4 regions of the Brevibacterium sp. MGP-B1 genome follow, and region 1 is predicted to be linked to each of the others. Evidence: riboswitches for the same ligand, from Rfam matches in the RefSeq annotation. Region 1 holds a riboswitch; each other region holds the start of a gene.
What was found. A riboswitch is a leader RNA that binds a small molecule or an ion and turns the genes downstream of it on or off. The one in region 1 is predicted to bind thiamine pyrophosphate.
Positions count from the first base shown of each region.

Region 1 (2,196 bases):
GTGATCCTGGCTGACATTGGGTCGATTGAAGTGCTGCTCGTAGGCTTTCGAAGACACATCGTGGTTGCCGATCGTCGTCGCCTGCGGGATCGTGCGGGTCGCTTCCGGTGCCAGGTATTGAGCATACTGCTCCTGGTTGCCGGCGGAGTTGACCTGGTCTCCCAGCGAGTAGAAGAAGCTCGGTTCGTCGGCGGTGGCCACTGCCGAGGACAGGGTCCGGTCCCAACCGGCAGCGTCGTCGGGATCTCCGCCTCCGGCACCGACCTGGGGGTCGCCGAAGACGAGGAATTCGTCCTCTCCTCCAGCAGATCCTGTGGTGAATTGCTGCACCTCGGTGAACCCGTCCTCTTCGCTGCCGACCTGGTAGGCGTATTCGGTGTCGGGCTCCAGGTCGGTCATGCTCGCATGGTTGAAGTGACGTTTGAGGTCGGTGGCAAGACCGGAGTCCGCGGTCTCTGCTGTTGCCGCGTCGGCCGGAAGTTCGCCTCCCTCGAGTTCACGCACCGGCGCCCACCGGACCTCGCCTCCGCCGGAGCTCTCGCTCATCCACGAGAGGTTGCGCGCCGTCGAGTCGGCCCCGACCTGCACTACGGGATCGGTGATCGCCTCGCTCCCCGCATCCGCCTCGGCGGGCGAATCCGCCCGGTCCGGGCTCGGAGTCTGAGCAGAGTCAGCATTCGTGCCCTGGGACGCGGTCGGCCCTCCGGAGCCGAGAGATGGTTCGGCACGCACGGGCACCGGGGCCGCCACCAGAGCGGCGAGCAGGGTGGCGGCGGACAGGGCACTGAGCGGTCTCTTAAGTCGATGCATATTCACCCGCCCATTCCTACTGACTAGTAGTGTCCGGTCGCTCGAGGCCCGTCGACGGCGAGGGAAACGGGAAGTGAATCCTCGATGACCGATCCCGGCCTCTGCTCCGCTTCCGATTCCGGTCGCAGCTTCGCTCCCCTGTTGTACAGTGGTGGCTACGACAGGGGAGCGCCGTCAGGGGCGCTGAGAGTGCAGAAGAAGCTGCAGACCCTCGAACCTGATGCGGTTAGCACCGCCGAAGGAAGTCGAGACTCTTCACCCCTCCTTGAAATGAGGAGGCACAATGCCGAAAACCACCACGCCGAACACCACCCCCACCCCTTCACGCGCCTTCACCGCGGCGCCGAAATCCAAACAGTGGCGGGTGGTCGACTATGTCACCACCGCCGTTCTCGGCATCGCCGTGGGACTCGTGTTCTGGGTGTTGGCGCTGAGTTGGAAGGTCCTCGAACTCGCCTTCCAGGCATTCCCGCCGTCGATCGGCCTCATCGCCGGGCTCTGGGTGCTGGCCGGTCCGCTCGCCGGTGCGATCATCCGCAAACCCGGTGCCGCGCTCCTGTGCGAACTCATCGCCGCCATCGTCGAAGCCGTCCTCGGCTCCCACTTCGGAGCAACCGTTCTGCTCTCGGGTCTGCTGCAGGGCCTCGGTGCCGAACTCGTCTTCGCCGCCTTCGGCTACAAGCGCTTCACCCTGTGGGTCACCGCCGCATCGGGCATGCTGGCGGCTGCGTTCATGGCCGTGAGCGAGAACATCATGTACAACGCCGAATGGCATTTCGGCTTCCAGGCGATCTACGCCGTCTGCGCGATCGTCTCCGGCCTCGTCATCTCCGGGATCGGCGCCTGGTTCGCCTATCGGGCGATCGCGGCCACGGGTGCTCTGAGCTCCTTCGCCTCCGGCCGTCTGCGCTGATGGCGCTGCCGATCACGGCCGTCGGCTTCTCATGGACGCACACCGACCGTGACCAGCCGGCTGTCGGTCCGCTCGACCTGCAGATCGCGGCCGGAGAGAAAGTGCTGCTGCTCGGCGCCTCCGGGGCCGGCAAATCGACGTTCCTCCACGCCGTCGCCGGTGTCCTGCCCGAGGAATCGGGTGAGACCACCGGTGAACTCCTCGTCGGCGGTGAGAAACCGGATCCGCGCCGAGGCAGCACCGGGCTGGTCCTCCAAGATCCCGATTCTCAGGTGATCTTCTCCCGCATCGGTGATGATGTGGCGTTCGGGATGGAGAACCTCGGACTCCCGTCCGAGACAATCGACGCTCAGGTCCCCGAGTCCCTGCAGGCGCTGGGACTCGATCTGCCGCCGGAGCATCCGAGTGCCGCTCTGTCCGGTGGGCAGAAGCAGCGGCTGGCTCTGGCCGGGATCCATGCGATGGCCCCGGAG
Region 1 is NZ_CM173407.1:405,801-407,996, reverse strand. Features, by position in the region: gene AC3CD9_RS01805 (purple acid phosphatase family protein) at 1-810, opposite strand, end outside; TPP riboswitch at 963-1,071, shown strand; gene AC3CD9_RS01800 (ECF transporter S component) at 1,094-1,723, shown strand; gene AC3CD9_RS01795 (ABC transporter ATP-binding protein) at 1,723-2,196, shown strand, end outside.

Region 2 (2,196 bases), 460 kb from region 1:
GACGATGGTCGGTGAGTGTTCGCGGTCGGTCATGCGTTGCTCCTCATCGGGTAGGCAGTGGTGTGGTCTGTGGTGAAGCGGTGTGGGGACACGGACTCGAGCGCCCCGTCAGGAGGCCAGTCGCAAGTGACGCCCAGGGTGAGCTCGGCGCCGAGCCTGCCGCCGAACGGGGCCAAGAGGATGCCGTGGCGGAAGTACCCGGTGCTCACGATGCAGCCGGGATCGATGCGGCCGATCATCGGCAGGTCGTCGGGGGAACCGGGTCGGGCACGGGTGGTGATGTCGGTGATCTCCGCGTCGAGGATGCCCGGGACGAGTCGCTGCCCGTCGGCGAGCAGCCGGTGGATCGCTCCGGCCGGTGTTCCGGAGAGCCCGTCCTCACGGGAACTGGCACCGAGCACGATCTCGCCGTCCGGGCGAGGAACCAGGTAGACGGGGCGACCGTTGACCAGTCCGCGGATGGTGCGGCTCAGCAGCGGAGTCGCCTCGGCGGGGGCGCGCAGTCGCAGAACATCACCCCAGACCTCACGCAGAGGCAGCTGTGGGGCACCGACGATTGCGGACACAGCGCTGCCGGCGCAGATGATCACCTGATCGGCCTCCAACCGACGGCCATCGCCCAGCTCGACTCCCACAGTCGTATCGCTGTCCTTGATCAGGCCGGCCGCCCGCTGGCGGACGAAGCCTCCTGAGTCCGAGGACAGGACAGTCAGCAATGCGGCAGCGAGCCGCCGAGGGTCGATCGAGTGATCGCCTGGAATGTGCACTGCCCCGGCCACGGCAGGTGACAACGACGGCTCAACCCGGCGGGCAGCACTGCCGGTGATGAGCTCGGTGGCGAAACCGGATCGCGATTGTGCATCGCGCAGCTCCCGCAGAGCCTGCAGATCAGCTCGGTCACCGGCGCACACCAATGTTCCGGCATCCGAAAAGCCGAGATCGCTGCCGGCGGCGCTCGCCACCTCGGCGGAGAACTGAGGATACATCTGCGCGGAGGCTCGCATCAGCGGGTACAGGGGAGTCTGCCCCCAGACCACTTCGGCGGCGGGAGCGAGCATCCCTGCGGCAGCATGGCTCGCGCCCTGGGCTGGCGCAGGATCGATGATGGTGACTTCGGCACCGAGGCGGCGCAGATACCAGGCCGTGGACAGGCCGATGATCCCGGCGCCGACGACAATGACTCTCACAGCTTCTCCCTCCGGCGGCATGATCCGCATCAGGTCTGACGGTCGGCTCTTACGCCCTCTCAGCCTCGTTGGGAGGCTCCCGCGAACTCCTCTACTCTATGACCATGACCACACAGATGCCACCGCGCACCGCCGCGCAGCAGACGAAGAGAGCCTGGAGAGAGGCCAGACTGGCAGAAGCGAAGCTCTACCTGTGCACCGATGCCCGGACCGTTCAAGGCGACCTCGCCGAGTTCCTCGACGCCGTCTACCTTGGGGGAGTCGACATCATCCAACTGAGGGACAAGAGCCTCGAGGCCCGCGCCGAGATCGCGGCATTGGAGGTCCTCAAAGACATCGCCGCCCGTCACGACAAGCTCTTCTCCGTCAATGACCGTGCCGACGTCGCGCTCATCACCGACGCCGACGTCTTCCACGTCGGTCAAGGCGACCTCACCAGTGCTCAGGCCAGGGCCGTCCTCGGACCCGATGTCATCCTCGGCCGCTCGACCCATTCCCTCGAGCAGGCGCTCGCCGCCGAGGCGGACCCGGAGACCGACTATTTCTGTGTCGGGCCGGTCTGGGAGACCCCGACGAAGCCCGGCCGTGCCGCTGTGGGGACGGCACTGCTGACCGCCACCGCCGCCGAGGCAGCCAAACCGTGGTTCGCGATCGGCGGTATCGCGACAGGGGAGAGGCTGGACGCGATCCGGCAGGCGGGCGCGAGGCGTGCCGTCGTCGTCCGTGCGATAACCTCGGCTGAGGACCCCGCTGCGGCCGCGCGGGAGCTCAAGGAGGAGTTGGAATGACCCAAGCAGCTGACAGCGCATCCGACGGAATCGGTGCTGGTGCCGACCTGTCGATTCTCATCGCCGGAGCGGGGGCCACCGGCGGAGCGTTCGGCACCTATCTGCAGGAGGCCGGACGCGATGTCACGTTCCTGCTCCGGCAGGCACGGGCGGACACGGTCCGCGCGGAGGGGCTGCGCTTCACTGCACCCGGTGATGATCGGACGAATCAGGTCGATGTC
Region 2 is NZ_CM173407.1:867,301-869,496, forward strand. Features, by position in the region: gene thiS (sulfur carrier protein ThiS) at 1-33, opposite strand, end outside; gene thiO (glycine oxidase ThiO) at 30-1,187, opposite strand; TPP riboswitch at 1,177-1,280, opposite strand; gene thiE (thiamine phosphate synthase) at 1,292-1,975, shown strand; gene AC3CD9_RS04020 (ketopantoate reductase family protein) at 1,972-2,196, shown strand, end outside.
Region 2: it holds a riboswitch for thiamine pyrophosphate, as region 1 does, so the genes downstream of both, thiO (glycine oxidase ThiO) here and AC3CD9_RS01800 (ECF transporter S component) in region 1, are expected to answer to the same signal.

Region 3 (2,196 bases), 650 kb from region 1:
TAGAACCCGGCCGCAGTCCGTCGCCGAGCGAGAAGGCGACATCGTAGCGAGCGAAGATCTCACAGAGTTCATCGAAGTGGGTGTAGAGGAAGTTCTCCTCGTGGTGGGCAAGGCACCAGCCGGCCATGATGGACCCACCGCGTGAAACCATCCCGGTGACCCGGTCGGCCGTGAGAGGAACGTAGCGCAGCAGCACACCGGCGTGCACGGTCATGTAGTCGACACCCTGCTCGCACTGCTCGATGACAGTGTCGCGATAGATCTCCCAGGTCAGCGCGTTCGCATCGCCGTCGACCTTCTCCAGCGCCTGATAGATCGGGACGGTGCCGATGGGGATCGGCGAATTGCGGATGATCCACTCCCGGGTGGTGTGGATGTCATTGCCGGTCGACAGATCCATGAGGGTGTCGGCACCCCACTTCGCGGCCCACCGCAGCTTCTGCACCTCCTCGGCGATGGAGCTGGTGACCGCGGAATTGCCGATGTTGGCATTGATCTTGACGAGGAACGCCTTGCCGATGATCATCGGCTCGGATTCGGGGTGATTGATGTTGTTCGGAATGATCGCGCGACCGGCGGCGAGCTCGGCGCGCACGAGTTCGACATCGCACTGCTCGCGAAGCGCCACGAACCGCATCTCCGGGGTGATGATGCCCTGCTTTGCGTAGTGCATCTGGGTCACTGTGCGGCCGGACTTGGCCCGACGGGGGACCGGTTTGCGTCCCTTCCACTGCTGTGACGGGGCACCTCGGCGGACGGCGGCACGACCGTCATCGGCGATGCGGTGGCCGCGGGCGTCATACGTCTCAGTGTCGAGGCGGTTCTCGATCCACGGGAATCGCAGAGCGGGCAGTCCCTCTTCCGGAATGCTGCCCGGTCCGACGGTGCGGTAGACGTCGACGGGATCGTTGGCCCGGCCGTTCGAGTCCTCGAGCTCGATGCGGGTCACGGGAACGCGGATCCCGTGTTCCTCGTCATCGACCCACGCCGTCGAATGCGTCGGATACTGCTCGAGGGTGAACTGGTCGTGCGAATCTGCGTCAGACGAAGTCGTGGCAGAGGCAGGTGTTTCAGGGGTGAATGCAGTCAACTGCAGTCCTCACTTCCTACGCCGGTATCAACCGGATCAGGTTCTACGGTCTCGGACGATCCAGTCCGATCTCAGCCCTTGCAGCGGGCTCCCGTGGGGTCGTGCCATTCGTATCACGACTGACGCAGTGAGGACAACCGTGGCTCCTTGAGCGACGGGAATGGGGTCAGCTGCCCTGGAGGAACGCCTTCGCGGCGGCGCCGAGGGCGACGACGTCGGAGACCGCGACCATTTCGCGGGCCGAGTGCATCGAGTACAGGGCCGGACCCACATCGACGGTCGTCATGCCCAGCCTGGTCGCGGTCAGCGGTCCGATCGTCGACCCGCAGGGCATCGCATTGTTCGACACGAAATCCTGGTACTCGACTCCGGCGACCGCGCACGCCTGTGACCACACGGCGGTGCCCACCGCATCCGTGGCGTAGCGCTGCTGAGCGTTGAGCTTGAGCAGGGGACCGCCGCCGAGGCGGGGGCGGACATGCGGATCGTGCCGTTCCGGATAGTTCGGATGGGCAGCATGCCCGGCATCGGAGGAGACACACACCGAGGTGGCCATCGACGCGAGATAATCGCTGCGCGTCGACTGCGGCAGCAAGGAGGCAACGATGCGCTCGGTGACGTCGGCGAGGAACGGACCGCACGCGCCCGAGCGCGAATTCGACCCGATCTCCTCATGATCGAACGCCGCGAACAGTGGGATGCCGTCGAGCCCGTCGGCATCGAGCTGGGTGAGCGCGGTGACGCCGGCGTGGACGGAAAGAAGGTTGTCCAGCCTCGGCGAGGCGAAGAACTCCTCGGCGGCACCGAAGAGGGCCGGCTCCTGAACGGGAATGGTGTAGACATCGTGGCCGACGACGGACTCGGCATCGACCCCGGCCGACTCTGCGAGCAGTTCGATGATGTCCGCCTCGGCGAGGTCGGCCAGGCCGACGACGGGAGTGGTGTGACGCTGCTTGTCCAGGGCAAGACCCTCATTGACCTGCCGGTCGAGGTGGATCGCGAGCTGCGGGATGCGGGCGATCGGCCCGGTTCGGGCGAGCACGATGCTGCCGTCGGCGAGGCTGAGTCGACCCGCGAAGGCGAGCTCACGATCGAGCCACGAGTTC
Region 3 is NZ_CM173407.1:4,135,117-4,137,312, forward strand. Features, by position in the region: gene thiC (phosphomethylpyrimidine synthase ThiC) at 1-1,090, opposite strand, end outside; TPP riboswitch at 1,086-1,194, opposite strand; gene AC3CD9_RS18735 (M18 family aminopeptidase) at 1,257-2,196, opposite strand, start outside.
Region 3: it holds a riboswitch for thiamine pyrophosphate, as region 1 does, so the genes downstream of both, thiC (phosphomethylpyrimidine synthase ThiC) here and AC3CD9_RS01800 (ECF transporter S component) in region 1, are expected to answer to the same signal.

Region 4 (2,196 bases), 1.8 Mb from region 1:
CGTCGCCACCGGGAGGGCCTCAGCGCTCCGAGCTGGACCTCCGTGATCGTGCGGATCGTGCTGCTGGCCGCGATCGTGTTCGGGTTCCTCATCCTCGTCAATCAGGACTTCGGTCTGGCGATGCCGTTCTTCCTCATGATCGTCATTGCGATCATCATCGACCTCGTGCTGCGCAAGACCCGCTACGGCCGGTCCATCTACGCCGTCGGCGGCAAGGTCGAAGCCGCTCGGCGTGCCGGCATCCGCGTGACCTGGGTGCGCATCAGCGTGTTCATGGCCGCAGGAGTGTTGGCCGCGCTGTTCGGTTTCATCAAAACCGGAGTGACGACGAATGCGGGGTCGACGCTGGTGAGCACGCAGGACCTGCTCAACGCGATCGCTGCCGCGGTCATCGGCGGCACCTCGCTGTTCGGCGGTCGCGGAACCGCCTGGGCTGCCGTGCTCGGTGCCTTGGTCGTCGGTGCGATCAACAACGGTCTCTACCTCATCGGCTTCAACTCCGATGCACAGCAGATCATCACCGCACTTGTGCTGCTCACCGCAGTTGTCATCGATGCACTCAGCCGCCGTGGCCAGAGGTACGTCGGGCGGGGGTAGTGGGGCGGGAAGCTTCCTCTGCCGACCGCTCGCCTTAGCGTCGAGCGCGCAATGCATAGCTTGATACAGCGACGTTAAGTCGAGCGGTCGGTGCTGAGCATTCGAGCAGAGTATGGAGTCGCCCGTGTCCGACCGGGCTGATACAGTCGGAGCCAATGACATGGGGTGCCTCATGAGGATCCGTTCGCACCAAGACGCTGCGCACGGAGGACACCGAGGCTGAGAGAACACCCATCGAACCTGATCTGGGCCATACTAGCGAAGGGATCGTCATGGTTGACTTCGACCTGCGTTCTGCGAATGCGCGTCTGCGCGCGACCAACCCGCTCATCCAATGCATCACGAACACCGTCGTGCAGCAGTTCAGCGCCAACGTGCTCCTGGCCATCGGCGCCTCCCCGGCGATGCTCGACCACGAAGCTGACGCCGGTCAGTTCGCCGGGATCGCCAGCGGAGTCCTCGTCAACTTCGGAACCGCCTCGAACCACCAGCTGCTCGCCGCCGATGCCGCCATCGACGTCGCCAACACCGCCGGCAAGTCCTGGGTCCTCGACCCCGTGAGCGTCGGCGCCGTCGACTTCCGCACCTCCCGCATCCGCCGTGCCGCCGCCGATCACCCGACCGCCATCCGCGGCAACGCCTCCGAGATCGCCGCACTCGCCGGAGTCGGACTCGGTGGTCGTGGAGTCGACTCCACCGATGAAGTCGACGCCGTCCTGCCCGCTGCCGCGAAGCTGGCCCGAGAGACCGGTGCCGTCGTCGCCGTGTCCGGGCCCACCGATGCCGTCGTCGCCCACATCGACGGCACCGACCACGTTGCCCGCATCTCAGGTGGACATGAGTTCATGCCGTTGGTCATCGGCACCGGCTGCTCACTCGGTGCCGTCACCGTCGCCTACCTGGCCGCCGCCCGAGCCGGACTCGCCGACCCCGACGCCGACGTCTCAGCCGTCAACGCCACTGAGCAGTCCGCGAACGGTGGGGCCGCCTCGGCGAAGTTCGAAGCTGTCGTCGCCGCCCACGCCCACTTCGCGGTCGCCGGGGAACTCGCCGCCGATGGCGCGAAGGGTCCCGGCAGCTACTCGGTGAACTTCCTCGACGCGCTCCACACCGTCGACGGTGACCGACTCGCACAGGCGATAATCGGCCTCGACACGCTCACTTCTGCGAATGAAACCGCCGGCGAAGGCGTCCAGGCATGACCGCCGGATCCGCCCACATCGCTGACAACCCGGCTGACGACAGCGCGACCGTAAGCGACCTAGACGGCTCGGCCGACCGCTTCGCCGGAATCGACACGCGACTCTACCTCGTCACCGACTCCGCGCAATGCGAGGCCGCCGGCCGCAGCGTCGCCGAGACCGTGCAGGCCGCCGTCGCCGGGGGAGCGGGCATCGTCCAGGTCCGTGACAAAGACATCGACGACGGTGACTTCTACTCGCTGACCCGCCAGGTCATCGCCGCCGTCGACGCCGCGACCCGCGACACCGACCGCACGGTCCCCGTCGTCCTCAACGACCGCGTCGACGTGGCCCGCCGCCTCATCGACGAAGGCGAGAACGTGCACATCCACGTCGGCCAAACTGACACCACCGTCGC
Region 4 is NZ_CM173407.1:2,255,125-2,257,320, reverse strand. Features, by position in the region: gene AC3CD9_RS10265 (sugar ABC transporter permease) at 1-597, shown strand, start outside; TPP riboswitch at 749-882, shown strand; gene thiM (hydroxyethylthiazole kinase) at 870-1,799, shown strand; gene thiE (thiamine phosphate synthase) at 1,796-2,196, shown strand, end outside.
Region 4: it holds a riboswitch for thiamine pyrophosphate, as region 1 does, so the genes downstream of both, thiM (hydroxyethylthiazole kinase) here and AC3CD9_RS01800 (ECF transporter S component) in region 1, are expected to answer to the same signal.